DNA from 3 places in the Actinoallomurus vinaceus genome. Region 2 is predicted to be linked to each of the others. Evidence: predicted binding sites of a transcription regulator. Region 2 holds the regulator's gene; each other region holds the start of a gene.
What was found. Region 2 encodes LexA, which represses DNA repair genes until DNA is damaged. Its sites were predicted from a motif close to TCGAACANNTGTTCGA; they were not measured.

Region 1 (5,131 bases), on a different contig from region 2:
GTGTCGGGATGCCGAGCAGGACGATGTCGCGGCCGCCCTTGGTGCGCTCGAGGATCTCGTGGGCGATCCGAGTGAGCGCCCGCCGGATGTCGGGGGCCTCGAGAACGGTCTTGTGACTCACATCACTATCGGGTGACGGTCCGTGCGCAGGCACGGAGGCAGCACTCACCGCGATACCTCCTTTCCCGCCTCTCTGGACGGGTCTTAAAGGACGTCGGGCGCTATCACGGTAGCAGCCCGGGCGTACACGCCCCACACCGGCACCGTCACGTTTCCGCTGGTGACGACGCTGCGCAAACGGGCCGCCGGACGCCGGGCCGGGGATATGGCAAGCTTTTACCCAACGGTCGACGGCCCTCACGGCGCCGGCCCACCGGATCCCGCGAGCCCCTGCGGGCAAGGGATTCCGGGCCCTCCGAGTCCCTCGTCGGAGCCCCTCCGAGCGCCGACTGTTTCGCCGCTTTTTTCCAATCAGCTTGACCTGGGGCTCGACCCGTTTTACCGTCACTGTCCGTAACCATCCCAGGAGATGGACCCCTCGGGCAGTCGGCCCCCCGGCCGGCTGAGAGTGCGCCGTACGGCACACCCGTCTCGGGGCGGCGGGGTTTCCCGTCCGGGGTCTCCTCCCGGGGCCACTATCGACGACGAGAAAGTGAGCCTGGGGGCCGCGATGCCGTCTGAATACGCTAAGGCTCTCGGCGCGAGACTTCGCGCCATCCGTACCCAGCAGGGCCTGTCCCTGCACGGTGTGGAGGAGAAATCACGTGGCCGCTGGAAGGCCGTCGTCGTGGGTTCGTACGAGCGGGGCGACCGCGCCGTCACCGTTCAGAAGCTGGCCGAGCTCGCCGAGTTCTACGGCGTGCCGGTGTCCGAGTTGCTCCCCGGCGGAGCCGCGCCGAGCCCGCTCGGCCCGACGCCGAAGCTCGTGATCGATCTCGAGCGACTCCAGCAGCTTCCGAAGGACAAGGCCGGTCCACTCGCCCGTTACGCCGCGACGATCCAGAGCCAGCGGGGCGACTACAACGGAAAGGTCCTGTCCATCCGGCAGGAGGATCTGCGTTCGCTGGCGGTGATCTACGACAAGTCACCGACGGAGCTCACCGAGGAGCTCATCGGCTGGGGCGTCCTCGATCCTGAGGCACGCCGCGCTGTCGAGGCGTTCTGATCCATAAATTGTGATCGTGCGGCCCCCACGGGTCGCCGCATGATCGATGCGTCGTGACGGAGCCCGTCCGGCATGCCACCGGACGGGTTTCTTCATGCCCGCGCGCGGTCCGCCACGTCGCAGATCGCGCCGCCGCACGGCCCGGCCTCTCTCGGCCGAGCCTGCGCGCAGCAGCCACCCGCACCAGCCCTGCGCCCGTACCGAGCCGCCGCTCGGCATCGACAGCCGCGCGACCCGGCCCCTCTCAGCCGAGCATGCGCGCAGCAGCCACCCGCACCAGCCCTGCGCGCATACCGAACGCCACGCGACCCGGACCCTTTCGGCCGAGAATGCGTGCAGCGGCCACCCGCACCGGCGCGCGTACCGAACCGCCGCTCGCCGTCGGCAGCCGCACGTATGCGATCGCCGGCGTTCATCGCGCCCTACGAGGCCGGCGCCCGGCTGCGAGCCGGGCCTTCACCTCATCGGCGTCGAGGCCGGATCCGGCACGGGGGGACCGACCGCCACGAGGATCCGCTGCTCGACCGCGTCCTCGCCGTCGGCCTGCGCCGGGACGTCGACGACACCGGCCTCCGCCAGTGCGCCATCCCACCAGGAGGGACTTGTCCCTCGCCACGGGACGGCGTGATTCAGGGACCACCGACCCGCGGATCGCCGGCCACGGCCTGTGCCGGATCACCGAGGGCAGCGCGCCGCGGGCCGGGTGCCACCCGGCGGACCGTGGAAATGGTGAGCGGCCGCGCGGGTCCCGTCGCTTCGGGGGGAGGTCCACGACGGGACCCGCGGGCACGAACCGTGCTCCGGTGAAGAGCCGGTCCCCAGAGGGGCTTCAGCCGGCAGCGGGCAGCATGGGCTGGCCCGGGACGCCGAGGGTCGTTTCGACGAGTGACACGAAGATCTCCGCGTCGCGCAGGAGCTCATCGGCCTCGTCCGCGGTGACCGCGCGCGGCAGGCCGGCCTCCGCCGCTGCGCGCTTGTCGGCGCCGGCGGCGAAGAACGCCGCCCACTCACGCAGCGCGGGCTCGGCCTCGGGGAGCAGCACCCAGACGCTGCGCGGTCTACCACGGGTGCGCGATCCGGGATCGGCGCGCTCGGCGAGTACGGCGGCGGCCGCGCGCAACGCCGCCAGGTGCGCCGCGACATAGCGCAGCGCGGGGGCGGCCGACTCCGCGGCCTCGATCAGGCCGCGCCGGGCCGTCTGGAGGAGTGACATCGCCGATGCGGCGGGCCTGCGCGGTGGCGTAGGACGAAGGGGGGCGGCAGTTGACGACCTTGCGGACATGACATGCCTCCTTCCGCTCGGCGGGCCCGAGGGCCCAGGGGGGCCGGGCGAAGCGCTTCCCCTCGCCCCGCCCGGCCGTCGCATCCCGCCCGGCATGCGCTGCCCGCGAGAGACGATCCCCTCGGCGCGGGCCGCGAGTCCCGCGCCGTACTCGAACACAGGTTCGAGCATGTACTTCAGTAAAGCGTCCGCCGCCCCATTCGTCAACGTGTTCGAATAGATGTGTCTTCGCAGTTCGGAACCTCTTACCTCACGCCTGGCCGTAGGGTGCTGCCATGCACCCCAACGTCGAAAACGTCGCCGCCCGCCTGCGCGAACTGGGCGCCACCGGGCAGGTCCGCGAGCTTCCGGAGGCCGCCCCGACGGCCGCCACCGCCGCGGCTCAGCTCGGCTGCGACGTCGGCGCCATCGCGAACAGCCTGATCTTCGCCGCCGACGGCGAGCCGCTGCTCGTGCTGACCAGTGGAGCGCACCGGGTGGACACCACCGGGCTCGCCGAGCGGATCGGCGTCGCCCGGATCAAGCGGGCGGACCCCGAGTTCGTCCGGGCGGCGACCGGGCAGCCCATCGGAGGCGTCGCGCCCCTCGGCCACCCTGAGCCGATCCGTACGCTCGTCGACGAATGGCTGGCCAAGTACGACGTCGTCTGGGCCGCCGCCGGACATCCCCACACCGTCTTCCCCACCTCGTACGACGAACTGCTCCGCCTGACCGGCGGCACACCGGCCGACGTCGCATAGCCCACCCGCCCGGCCACGGCACGGCGGGTGTGACGCAGCCCACCCACCCGACCGACGGCGCGCCGAGCCCGCGCAGCCCACCTGCCCGCCGACGGCACGCCGGCCGATGCCGCATAGACCACCCGCCCGACCACGACACGGCGGATGTCGCGCAGCCCACCTGCCCAATCGGCGGCACACAGACCGACGCCGCTCAGCCCGCTCGGGTGACCGGAGCCGGACGGTCCGTCACGGCATCGGGCCCGCGTCGCCGGGGACAACGGCCGACAGGCGGTGATACAACGGTCACCGGAGGCTCGAGCGCACTCTTCGGAGCTGGTGCCCTATGGCTGGACAGGACGGTCTACGTGCCAGTGCGGCGCGAGACAAGGATTTCGTCGGCCTCGACACGGCCGCGATGGCTGAGCTGATCCAGCAGATGACGAGCGCCTCGAACGCCATCACCGCCTGGTTGCGCACGAACGCCGCGCTGCCCCCGAGCGTCCCGCGCACCGGCCTCCGCCAGGCCGCGGCCGTCGAGAGCTGGGTCCGCGCCCAGCCGGGGATGCTCGGCCGGCGACGGGCCTACGCCATCGCGCATCTGAGCAAGGGCGCCGCGAACATGCCCCGGGTCGGCGTGGGCCGGCTCGGCGGCCGTCCGGGCCGTACGACACCGGCCGGTGCGGGACACGCCGTCGGCCACTTCCCCGACGCGCACGCCGCGACCCGAGCGGGGGCCGCCGACGGGGCCGCGATCCACGCGGCGCTCGGCGCCCACCGTCCGATCCCAGCCGACGTCTGGAAGCGACTGTCAGCCGACGCCGACGACCCCGACTACGCCAAGGGGCTCTACTCCCGTCTCGGCCCGGCCGGCAGCGCCGACCTGATCGCCGCCGCGCTCGGCCACGAGGCGCGTCTGGCCGCCGTCCGGGAGTCGCTGGGCCTGGCGAGCCACCATCTGCGGATGGACGAGAAGTGGCTCCGCGAGCTCCTCGACGAGGCGTCGCGGAAGGGCGTGCACGACGACGTCGTCCACGTGCTGGAGCACTCCGGGCTCGACCGGCGCGCGAAGGTCGCTCTCGGCCACATCGGGCTGACGCACCTGGCCGCGATCCCGCCGGGGCACCGGTTCCCCACTCCGCGCCCGCCGCATGAGGCGATGGTCCGCGCGGCCGCGACAGACCCCGAGGCGGCGGCCGAGCTCTACGCCCGCCACTCCGAGACCGTGCACCGGGCCTTGGCGGCCTGCCCGGGCTCGACGGCGCTGCAGCGCCTCGCCGGCCACGCCACGACCGCCCACGCCACCACCGGTCACACCGCGGCCGTCCACCCGGCCGACGCCCACCATGCGGCCGCCGACGCCCAAGCCGCGGCCAACGCCACCGATCACGTCACGACCGCCCATACGACCGACGTCGAGGCCGGGAGGCACGCATGACCGCCTATCCGCCCTCTCCGGGCACTCTCCGCCCGCCGACGGAGCCGCCGACCGGCCCGCCGGGCAGTCCCGCCCAGCGGCCCAACCCGGAGTACGCCGAGCTGTACGCCGCCTACGAACGCGCCTACGCGAGCGCGCACACGCTGGAGGCCGCGCTGGATCCGCCGGTCCGTACGGCCGGCGAAGCCTGGGTCGGTCCGGCCGCACGGACGTGGCAGCAGCAGCTCGAGACGGAGCGCGGTCAGCTGAAGAAGGCGGCGGCGCAGATTCTGTGGGACATTTACGGCGCACTGTCGAAAGTCCCGCCTTACATACCAAAGTGAGCCACGTGAGATCAGCCTTCGGATCCCGGCGGGAGACCGCGCCGCAGATACGGGAGATCGACAAGCGGACGTTCTTCCGGCGGCTCGACGCCATGCTGGCGACCTATGCGGCGGCGATGGAGCCGCCGGCCGAGCAGATGCCGGGCCGGCGCACCATCATGGAACGCCACGCGGCCTACCCCGGCTTCCGCGCGTTCGTCGCCG
Region 2 (5,131 bases):
CGGATCTCGTCGTTGGCGACGGCGTGCTTGCGCATGACGCGCTTGTGCGCCTCGGCGTTGCGGGCGTAGCCCTCGTACGTGCCGACCGCGCCGGCCAGCTCGGCGGAGCGCCGGTAGGCCACGCCGGTCATCAGCGAGGTGATCGTGCCCGCGAGCGAGCGCCCGCCCTCGGAGTCGTACGCGTGGCCGGTCGCCATCAGCAGCGCGCCGAGGTTGGCGTAGCCGATGCCGAGCTGCCGGTACGCGCGCGTCGTCTCGCCGATCTTCTCGGTCGGGAAGTCCGCGAACGTGATGGAGATGTCCATCGCGGTGATGATCAGCTCGCAGAGCTTCACGAACCGCGCGACGTCGAAGGTGTTGTCCTCGCCCAGGAACTTCAGCAGGTTGATGCTGGCCAGGTTGCAGGACGAGTTGTCCAGGCTCATGTACTCCGAGCACGGGTTGCTGGCCGTGATGCGCCCGGTCTCGGGGTTGGTGTGCCAGTCGTTGATCGTGTCGTCGTACTGGATGCCCGGGTCCGCGCACGCCCAGGCCGCCTGGGCGAGCTTGCGGAACAGGCCCTTGGCGTCGATCTGCTCGATGGCCTCGCCCGTACGGCGGGCGCGCAGGCCGAAAGAGTCGCCCGACTCGACCGCGCGCATGAACTCGTCGGAGACACGGACGGAGTTGTTGGCATTCTGGTACTGGACGCTGACGATGTCCTTGCCGCCGAGGTCCATGTCGAAGCCGGCGTCGCGCAGGGCGCGGATCTTGTCCTCTTCGCGCGCCTTGGTCTCGATGAACTCCTCGACGTCGGGGTGGTCCACGTCCAGAACGACCATCTTCGCCGCGCGGCGGGTCGCGCCACCGGACTTGATGGTGCCCGCGGAGGCGTCGGCGCCGCGCATGAACGACACCGGGCCGCTCGCGGTGCCGCCGGAGGACAGCAGCTCCTTGCTGGAGCGGATGCGGGAGAGGTTCACACCCGACCCGGAGCCGCCCTTGAAGATCACACCCTCTTCCTTGTACCAGTCCAGGATCGACTCCATCGTGTCGTCCACGGACAGGATGAAGCAGGCGCTGACCTGCTGCGGGGAGGCCGTGCCGACGTTGAACCAGACCGGCGAGTTGAAGCTGAACACCTGGTTGACCAGGGCGTGCTTCAGCTCGTGGTCGAAGATCTCGGCGTCCTCGTCGGAGGCGAAGTAGCCGTTCTTGATGCCGGTCTCGGTGTAGACCCCGACGACCCGGTCGACCAGCTGCTTGAGGCTCCACTCGCGCTGCGGGGTGCCCACGGCGCCGCGGAAGTACTTCGACGTGACGATGTTGACCGCGTTGACCGACCAGGACGTGGGGAACTCGACGCCCTTCTGCTCGAAGTTCACCGACCCGTCGCGCCAGTTGGTCATGACGACGTCACGCCGCTCCCACTTGACGTCGTCATACGGGTGGACGCCCGGCCGCGTGAAGATGCGCTCCATCTTCACGCCCTTGCGGCTCGCCTTACCCCGTCGGGCTGAGCCGCTCACCGTCTCTGTCATGACATCCCCCTTCTCGGGCACACCAGGCCCACCTCCAGGATTACCCGTACAGCCCGCGGCGCGGGCGCCGCCCTACGACCGGGCGTCGCCGCCGTTCGCCACGCGCAGCGATTCGATTTCCTTGGCGAAGTCGTCGAGCGTCTCGAACCCCCGGTAGACGGAGGCGAATCGCAGGTACGCGACCTCGTCGAGTTCGCGGAGCGGACCGAGGATCGCCAGCCCGATCTGGTGCGAGGGGATCTCGGCGTTCCCCGTCGCCCGGATCGCCTCCTCGACCCGCTGGCCGAGCATGGCGAGGGCGTCCTCGTTGACGGGACGGCCCTGACACGCCCGGCGCACTCCGGCGATGATCTTGTCCCGGGAGAACGGCTCGGTGACGCCGCTGCGCTTGGCGACCATCATGAGCACCGTCTCCTGGGTGGTGAAGCGACGACCGCACTCCGGGCACGAACGACGGCGCCGGATGGCGGCTCCGTCGTCGGTGACGCGGCTGTCGATGACTCTGCTGTCGGTGTGTCGGCAGAACGGGCAGTGCATGCCTCCGGACTCCTCCCCCTGACAGCGGGTCACGCGCTCACCACGCGAACCTCACCTTGTAACCACAACCTATGGTGAACTACATCCATGTAACTACTAGATGTTGTGGTCCAACCGTAGAGCCCGACCGAGGGCATCGCAACCCGCTTGAGGCACCCGGCGCGAAGAGGCCGCCCACGAGGGGATCCACCGCCTCTACCGGCGTGTCGCGCCCTCCGCCCGGCGCGGCGATCCGCCGCCAGGGCACGCCTCACCTCATTGACCTGCGGCGACGCCGCCGACAGCCGAAACGGTGAAGTGGATCACATTGCGCCGGCGTTCTCGCGCGGGCGCATCCCCGAACCCCAAGCCTGCCATGCCCCGCCCGGGAGCACGACGGCGGCCACCCCCTTCCGAGCGCCGGCCATAGGACGGCGCCCGGCGATCACACCCGCCCTTCACCAACGCGCGGCAAGGAATTATTATCGAACGCATGTACGAACTAAAGACGACATAGCCCGGACCGTAAAATTCCACATTTTTCGAACACCTGTTTGATCATTTCCCGGAGAAGCGATAACGTCGCTCTACGGGAGTGAAATACCGGCGGCCGCACGTCACCGCAGAAGACATCCATCGGAGACACCATGAGCAAGGTTCGGGAAATGCCGGACGGCCCAGGCGACGAGAGCGGACTGACCGTCCGCCAACGCAAGGTGCTGGAGGTGATCAGGGACTCGGTCCAGCGGCGCGGCTACCCGCCGTCGATGCGCGAGATCGGCGAGGCCGTCGGGCTGACCAGCACCTCGAGCGTCTCCCACCAGCTCCGGACACTGCAGCGCAAGGGCTTCCTGCTGCGCGACCCGAACCGGCCGCGCGCGGTGGTCGTCCGCATGCCCGGATCCTCGGCGGTCGCCACCGAGTCCGACCACGAGGCGTACGAGATCACCAACGGCCAGGAGGCCCCGGCGCGCCCCGCCCCCGCGTACGTCCCGCTCGTCGGCCGCATCGCCGCCGGTGGCCCGATCCTCGCCGAGGAGGCCGTCGAGGACGTCTTCGCGCTGCCGAGACAGCTCGTCGGCGAGGGCACGCACTTCCTGCTGAACGTCACCGGTGACTCGATGATCGAGGCCGCCATCGCCGACGGCGACTGGGTCGTCGTGCGTCAGCAGCCCGTCGCGGAGAACGGCGACATCGTGGCCGCGATGATCGACGGCGAGGCCACCGTCAAGACGCTCAAGCGGCGCGACGACAAGGTCTGGCTGATGCCGCACAACCCGGCGTACGACCCCATCCCCGGCGACGACGCCACGATCCTCGGCCGCGTGGTGGCGGTCCTGCGCAAGATGTGATCCCACCCGGGTCGGCGACGTCGCACCGACCCGGGTGGATCCGCCCGTCAGGCGGGCACGATGTTCACGATCTTCGGAGCGCGCACGATGACCTTGCGGACGCCCCGGTCGCCCAGTGCCGCCCGGATCTTCTCCGAGTCCAGGGCCAGCCGCTCCAGGTCGCCCTCGGCGATGTCCGGAGACACCTCCAGACGGTCGCGGACCTTGCCCGCGACCTGTACGACACAGGTGACCGACTCCTGGACCAGCAGCGCCGGCTCGGCCGTCGGCCAGCCCGCCTTGGCCACCGGAGCCGTACGGCCCAGCCGCTCCCACATCTCATCGGCGGTGTACGGCGTGACCAGCGACAGCATGACCGCCAGGGTCTCGGCCGCCTCCCGCACCGCCGGGTCACCGGCCCCGGCGCCCGTGTCGATGGCCTTGCGCGCGGCGGACGTCAGCTCCATCATCCGCGCGATCGCCACGTTGTAGCGGTGCGCCTCGACCAGCCGGGTGACCTCGTCGATCGTCCGGTGCGTCGCCTTGCGCAGCTCGACGTCGCCCGTGGCGGGGTCGGCCCCCGGCGCGGACGTCACGTCGGCGGCCACGCGGAAGACCCGGGCCAGGAACTTCACCGAACCGGACGGGGACACGTCGGCCCAGTCGATGTCGTCCTCCGGCGGCCCCGAGAAGAGCATCGTCAGGCGTACGGCGTCGACGCCGTACTCGGCGATCTGCTCGCCCAGGTCGACCAGGTTGCCGGTCGACTTCGACATCGCCTTGCTGTTCAGGATGACCTGGCCCTGGTTGACCAGCCGCTTGAACGGCTCGGTGAAGTCGACCATCCCCATGTCGTACAGCACCTTGGTGAAGAACCGCGCGTACAGCAGGTGCAGGATGGCGTGCTCGACGCCTCCGGTGTACTGGTCGGCCGGCATCCACCGGCGGACCTGCTCGACGTCGAACGGGCCGTCCTCGTACCCGGGGGAGCAGTACCGCAGGAAGTACCAGGACGAGTCGACGAAGGTGTCCATCGTGTCGGTGTCGCGCTTGGCCGCGCCGCCGCACTTGGGGCAGGTGACGTTCACCCAGTTCTCGGCGGCCGCCAGCGGCGACACGCCCTTCGGCGCCAGGTCGGCGCCGCGCAGGTCGTCCGGCAGGCGCACGGGCAGCTGCTCGTCCGGGACCGGGACCTCGCCGCACGACTCGCAGTGGATGATCGGGATCGGGGTGCCCCAGAACCGCTGCCGGGAGATCAGCCAGTCGCGCAGCCGGTAGTTGACGGAGGCCTTGCCCAGGCCCTTCTCCTCGAGGACCTCGACGATTCGCGGGATGGCGGCGGACTTGGTCAGGCCGTCCAGCGGACCGGAGTTGGTCAGCTCGCCCTCGCCCGGGGTGGCGACCCCGGTCTCGGCCGGGTCCGACTCCCCCGTCTGGACGACGACACGGACCGGCAGGCCGAACCTGCGGGCGAAGTCCAGGTCGCGCTGGTCGTGGGCGGGCACCGCCATGATCGCGCCGTGGCCGTACTCCGCCAGGACGTAGTCGGAGGCCCACACGGGGATGCGCTCGCCGTTCACCGGGTTGATCGCGTAGCGGCCCAGGAAGACGCCGGTCTTCTCCCGGTCGGCGGACAGCCGCTCGATCTCCGACTCACGCCGTACGGCGTCGCGGTAGGCCTCGAACTCGGCGCGCTGCTCCGGCGCGCAGATCTCGTCGGCCAGCGCGGCGTCGGCGGCGACGACGAAGAACGTCGCGCCGTAC
Region 3 (5,131 bases), on a different contig from region 2:
GTTGATCAGGAGGGCGAGCTTGAGGTCGTCCAGCCCCGTGATGGCGGAGAACGGATAGGTGTTCACCCGGTGGTCGTCCTTTCCTCGGGTTAACGCGCCCGTAGGTGGTCTGGCATCGGCGGCCGGAGTCTCCTGGCTCCCGGATCGCCGCCCGCCCTCAGCCTTCCGACTCACGCCGTGGCCTTTGTTGAGGAAGAACTCCCCGGTCACAGTTGCGCGACAGCCCCGGATTCGCACCGGGTTCCTCCGCGTACCGCCGGAAGACAGCATGACATATCCGGCCTGACCCGCGACACCGCAGGTCCGGCGCACGGCCTCCAGCCCGTGCCGGATCGACGCCGATCTGCTTAAATAGAACGCGTTCTAGTTTTTGGGAGGCGCGGATGAGGCTCGGCATCAACGTCGGCTACTGGCAGCGGGATCCGGAAGACGCGACCGAGATCGTACTGGCCGCCGAGCGACTCGGCTACGAGTACGTCTACACCGCGGAGGCGTACGGCTCCGACGCGTTCACCACGCTCGCCTGGTACGGCGCCCGGACGTCGCGCATCAAGCTGGGCACGGCGGTGGTCCAGATGTCCGCCCGCACCCCCGCCGCGACCGCCATGCACGCGCTGACGCTCGACGCGCTGTCCGGCGGCCGGCTCACGCTCGGGATCGGCGCGTCCGGTCCCCAGGTCGTCGAGGGCTGGTACGGCGTGCCGTTCGCCCGGCCACTGGAGCGCACGCGCGAGTACGTGCGGATCATGCGGGACGTCTGGCGGCGCGAGGAGCCGGTGACCTCCCCCGGTCCCCACTACCCGCTGCCGCTGCCGCCGTCGGCGTATGGTCCCGGCCGCGTCACGGGCCTCGGCAAGCCGCTCAAGTCGATCGTCCATCCGGTGCGCCCGCGGATCCCGGTCTACCTCGGCGCGGAGGGGCCGAAGAACATCGCCCTCGCCACCGAGCTCGCGGACGGCTGGCTGCCGCTCTTCGTCGATCCGACCCAGATCGAGGCGGTGTTCGGCGCGTCGCTGGCGGGCCGCCGGGAGGGGTTCGACATCGCCGCGACCGTGACGACGATCGTGACGGACGACCTGGCGACCGCGCTGGAGTTCGCCAAGATCCCGCTGGCGTTCTACATCGGCGGGATGGGCGCCAAGGACCGCAACTTCCACCTCGACCTGATCGGGCGGCTGGGCTACGCCGAGGAGGCGGTACGCGTACAGGAGCTGTTCCTGTCGGGCCGGCGCGACGAGGCGATCAAGGCGGTGCCGGACGAGCTGGCCGACTCCATCTCCCTGCTCGGCCCGATCGGCCGCATCAAGGAACGCCTCCGGCTGTGGCAGGACTCCCCCGTGACCACGCTCCTCATCGCCGGAGTGAAGGACGAACCGACCCTGAAGGCCGTCCGCGACCTCGTGTCCTGAGATCTAGCTCCAGGCACGGGAGAGCATCCACGTGCCGGTCGCCTGGTCGTGACGCAGCTCGTACACGCCGATCGCCCGGTCCGGGGTGGCCTCGACGCGCCAGAACTCGCGCTCGGCGCCCTCCGGGGCCTCAGGGTGCCGCTCGTGCCACCAGTCGCGGGTGGTGACCCAGCGGTCCAGGACCCGCAGCACGGTGTAGAGCCGGCCGCGCCAGACGAAGCGCGAAGGCCTGCCGTCGCTGAGCCAGACCTCGACCGGGTCGCCGTACACCCGGCTCATCGGCCGCCGCCCGGCACGTCTCCACGCCCCGCGAACCCTTTGCTCGCTCCGCCCACGCGGGCCGCCCACCTTCCGGATCGGTGACAGAGAGTGAGCCTGGGGGAAGGCAGGCGATGGGTTCGAACATACGTTCGGTAGTGGGATTTGTAAAGTGCCGATCGGCAGACGGCCGCCGCGACTCAGCGGCCGAGGGAGCGCGCGATCGCCTCGGCGGCACGCGCGGGGTCGGCGGCGTCCGCCTGGCCGGCCCGGCCCCACAGGTACGACCAGGCGATCCGGGACGTCGGCATGGCGAGGACCATCACGCTCCGCCCGCCGGCCGGGTCGACCACGCGCAGCATGGGCTCGTCGGTTCCGATCAGCACGCCGTGCAGACCGCGCGCCTCGACCTCGCGGGCGAGCGCTTCCAGGTGGCGGCGCCGCGGCCCGGACAGGGAATCCGCAGTGGCGGCCATGGGATGCCACCCCTCTCGCGCTTGGACGATACGGCAGGAAGGGGTACGCCCTGGGGCGTTGAACAGGTAAGGTGCCATCCGGTGGCAAAAGGTGCCCAGATGGCAACGGTGAGTGACCTTCCCTGTCAGGATGTCCTCCCCCACTTTGACGTGCAAGTATTTTCGGACAAATAGATCAGACGGATTCGGCATCACCCGTGCACAGTTCAACGGCCCTTCCGCGGTCCGGCCGAAGGTTTCGGCCTCGTCCACCGCGGCCCACCATCGCTCCTTCTTCTCCTTGCCATACCCGCAGGACGCTCGCCATGGAGGTGCCCCATGTCCGATGGCCGTAGTCCAACCGTTCGACGCCGCCGCCTGGGAATGGAACTGCGCAGGCTCCGCGAAACCGCGGGTCTCATGATCGAAGACGTCGCGAAGCACCTGGAGTGCTCGATGTCGCGCGTCAGCCGCATCGAGACCGGCAAGTCGGTGGCGCGCATCCGCGACGTACGGGACATGCTCGACCTCTACGGGCTGCCCGAGGGCTCCCAGCGCGACCAGCTCCTCGGGCTCGCCAAGGACGCCCAGCAGCGCGGCTGGTGGACCGAGTACGAAGCGGTGCTGTCCACGTCCGCGGGTCTGGACACCTACATCGGCCTCGAGGCCTCCGCTGCATCCATTCGAACGTTCCAGACCCACCTGGTGCCCGGTCTCCTGCAGACCGAGGAGTACGCCCGCGCACTGATCAAGGCCGGCCGGCCCGGCGAGACGCCCGAGAACGTCGACCGGCGCATCGCGCTGCGCACCCGCCGCCAGGCCATGCTGCAGGAGTCCGGCCGCCTGGAGCTGTGGACCGTGATCGACGAGGCGGTCCTGCGCCGGCCGATCGGCGGCATCACCGTGATGCGGGCCCAGCTGATGCGGCTGCTCGAGGCCGGCGAGCTGCCCGGCGTCACCATCCAGGTACTGCCGTTCGCGCGTGGCGCCCACCCCGGCGTCGACGGGGCCTTCACGATCATCGGCTTCCCCGACCCGACCGACCTGGACGTCGTCTACATCGACTGTCCTGCCGGGAACATCTTCCTCGAGAAGGAGAAGGACGTCCGCCGTCACACGACCTGGTTCGACCATCTGCGGGCCGCTGCGCTGCCACCCGACGAGTCAGCCGAGTTCATCGCGGCAGCGGCGGACGAGTTCAAGAATGCGTCCCCGTACCCACGGGGGTGATTTCAGCACCAGGAAGGAGAGCAGGGGATGAGTGGCCACCCCGATCTCACCGACGTCGGCTGGCGCAAGAGCAGCCGTAGTTCCAACAACGCCGACTGCGTCGAGCTCGCCGTGATCGACGGCTCCGACGACGACTGACACATATCTCATGCCCAGCCGACCGCGGGAGTTCGCTCCCGCGGTCCCGCGCGGGCTTGCGCCGGGTTAGTGTCGCCGGTAGCGGAAGTTGATCAAAGGAGATCCCATGCTGCCGTGGTCGGCCGAGCTCGCCGGACGCATCGACGAACACGACTTCACCAGCGATCTGCTGCGCGACAACCCCCTCGGCGACCCGCACCGGCGGCCGCTGTGGGTGTACGTCCCGCCGGGGTACGACGACGAGCCGGACCGCCGCTACCCGGTGGTCTATGTGATCCAGGGCTACACCGGCTCACTGCCGATGTGGCGGAACCGTCCGCCCTGGCGACAGCCCTTCCCGGAACTGGCCGACCAGGTCTTCGCGCGCGGCGAGGCGCCGCCGCTGATCGTGGTCTACGTCGACGCCTGGACGGCGGTCGGCGGCAGCCAGTTCCTCGACTCCCCCGGCACCGGGCGCTACCACTCGTACCTGTGCGAGGAGATCGTGCCGTGGGTCGACGCGCACTACCGGACGCTCGCCGACCGGGACCACCGCGCGATCAGCGGCAAGTCCAGCGGCGGATACGGCGCGATGATCACGCCGATGCTCCGGCCGGACGTGTTCGGCGCGCTCGCCACGCACGCCGGCGACGCCCTGTTCGACGTCTGCTACCGCCCGGAGTTCCCGAAGACGGCCCGCACGCTGCGCGACGCCTACGACGGCTCGATCGACGCGTTCCTCGCCGACTTCCGGAGCCGGCTCGCCGGCACCAAGGAGACCGACCTCCCGCTCATCGAGATCTACGGCTACGCCGCGGCGTACTCCGCCGACGAGGACGGCACCGTCCAGCTGCCCTTCGACGACACCGGCGCCGTCATCCCCGAGGTCTGGGAGCGCTGGCTGGCCAAGGACCCCGTGCTGATGGCCCGGCTCCCGGAGTACGCCGAGGCGCTGCGCTCGCTGCGAGCCGTCTGGATCGACGCGGGGAACAGGGACGAGTACCACCTCGACTTCGGCGCCGTCGCCTTCCGCCGCGCGGTCGCCGCCGCCGGAGTGAAGGATGACGCGGTCAACTTCGAACTGTTCGACGCGGGCCACGGCGCCATCGAGTACCGCTACCCGCTCTCCCTCGCCTGGCTCGCCGAACGCCTCACCCCCTGACCCCATCGCATCGTCTGCAAGGAAGGCTCACGGCCGGGATTGGGCCCGGGCGCGGAACGCCGCGGTCTTGACGCGGTTCTGGCAGGCGGTGGAGCAGAAGCGGCGCATGCCGTTGCGCGAGGTGTCGACGTAGACCCGGTCGCAGTGCGACGCCGTGCACACGCCGAGCCGGTCGTACAGCTCGCCGCCGAGCACCACGGCCAGGCCGGTGGCGCAGGGAGCGGCCCACTCGGCGGCGAGCCCGTCGCCCGCGCCGTGGAAGTGGATGTGCCAGGGCTCTCCGTCGTGACGAGTGAGGCTCGGCCTCGCCTGGGTCTCCTCGAGCAGCCGGTTGACCTGTCCCGCGGCCGTGTCGACTTCTCCGGCGGCGACCGCTTCGAAGACGACACGCAGTTCCCGGGCGATGGCGGTCAGCTCGTCGACCTGCCCTTCGGTGATTTCGGTGCGCCGACTGACGCCGCGCAGCACCTCGGTGGCCGCCTCCGCCCGGGCCGCGGCGT

Region 1: the regulator LexA is predicted to act here: its motif matches at 2,599-2,614, upstream of ABEA24_RS14645 (SAV_6107 family HEPN domain-containing protein).
Region 3: the regulator LexA is predicted to act here: its motif matches at 1,808-1,823, upstream of ABEA24_RS31520 (DUF6504 family protein).

Annotation. Positions count from the first base shown of each region.
Region 1 covers NZ_BAABHK010000003.1:780,618-785,748, forward strand. Annotated here, with positions in the region: gene pyrR (bifunctional pyr operon transcriptional regulator/uracil phosphoribosyltransferase PyrR) at 1-121, opposite strand, end outside; gene bldD (transcriptional regulator BldD) at 671-1,165, shown strand; gene ABEA24_RS14645 (SAV_6107 family HEPN domain-containing protein) at 1,995-2,378, opposite strand; gene ABEA24_RS14650 (YbaK/EbsC family protein) at 2,723-3,187, shown strand; gene ABEA24_RS14655 (hypothetical protein) at 3,585-4,604, shown strand; gene ABEA24_RS14660 (hypothetical protein) at 4,601-4,927, shown strand; gene ABEA24_RS14665 (GNAT family N-acetyltransferase) at 4,933-5,131, shown strand, end outside.
Region 2 covers NZ_BAABHK010000006.1:26,845-31,975, reverse strand. Annotated here, with positions in the region: gene ABEA24_RS21760 (vitamin B12-dependent ribonucleotide reductase) at 1-1,520, opposite strand, end outside; gene nrdR (transcriptional regulator NrdR) at 1,593-2,057, opposite strand; gene lexA (transcriptional repressor LexA) at 2,684-3,388, shown strand; gene leuS (leucine--tRNA ligase) at 3,436-5,131, opposite strand, start outside.
Region 3 covers NZ_BAABHK010000010.1:113,181-118,311, forward strand. Annotated here, with positions in the region: gene ABEA24_RS31510 (putative cobaltochelatase) at 1-66, opposite strand, end outside; cobalamin riboswitch at 104-273, opposite strand; gene ABEA24_RS31515 (LLM class F420-dependent oxidoreductase) at 384-1,409, shown strand; gene ABEA24_RS31520 (DUF6504 family protein) at 1,413-1,688, opposite strand; gene ABEA24_RS31525 (hypothetical protein) at 1,868-2,143, opposite strand; gene ABEA24_RS31530 (helix-turn-helix domain-containing protein) at 2,507-3,352, shown strand; gene ABEA24_RS31535 (DUF397 domain-containing protein) at 3,380-3,490, shown strand; gene ABEA24_RS31540 (alpha/beta hydrolase) at 3,597-4,631, shown strand; gene ABEA24_RS31545 (CGNR zinc finger domain-containing protein) at 4,659-5,131, opposite strand, start outside.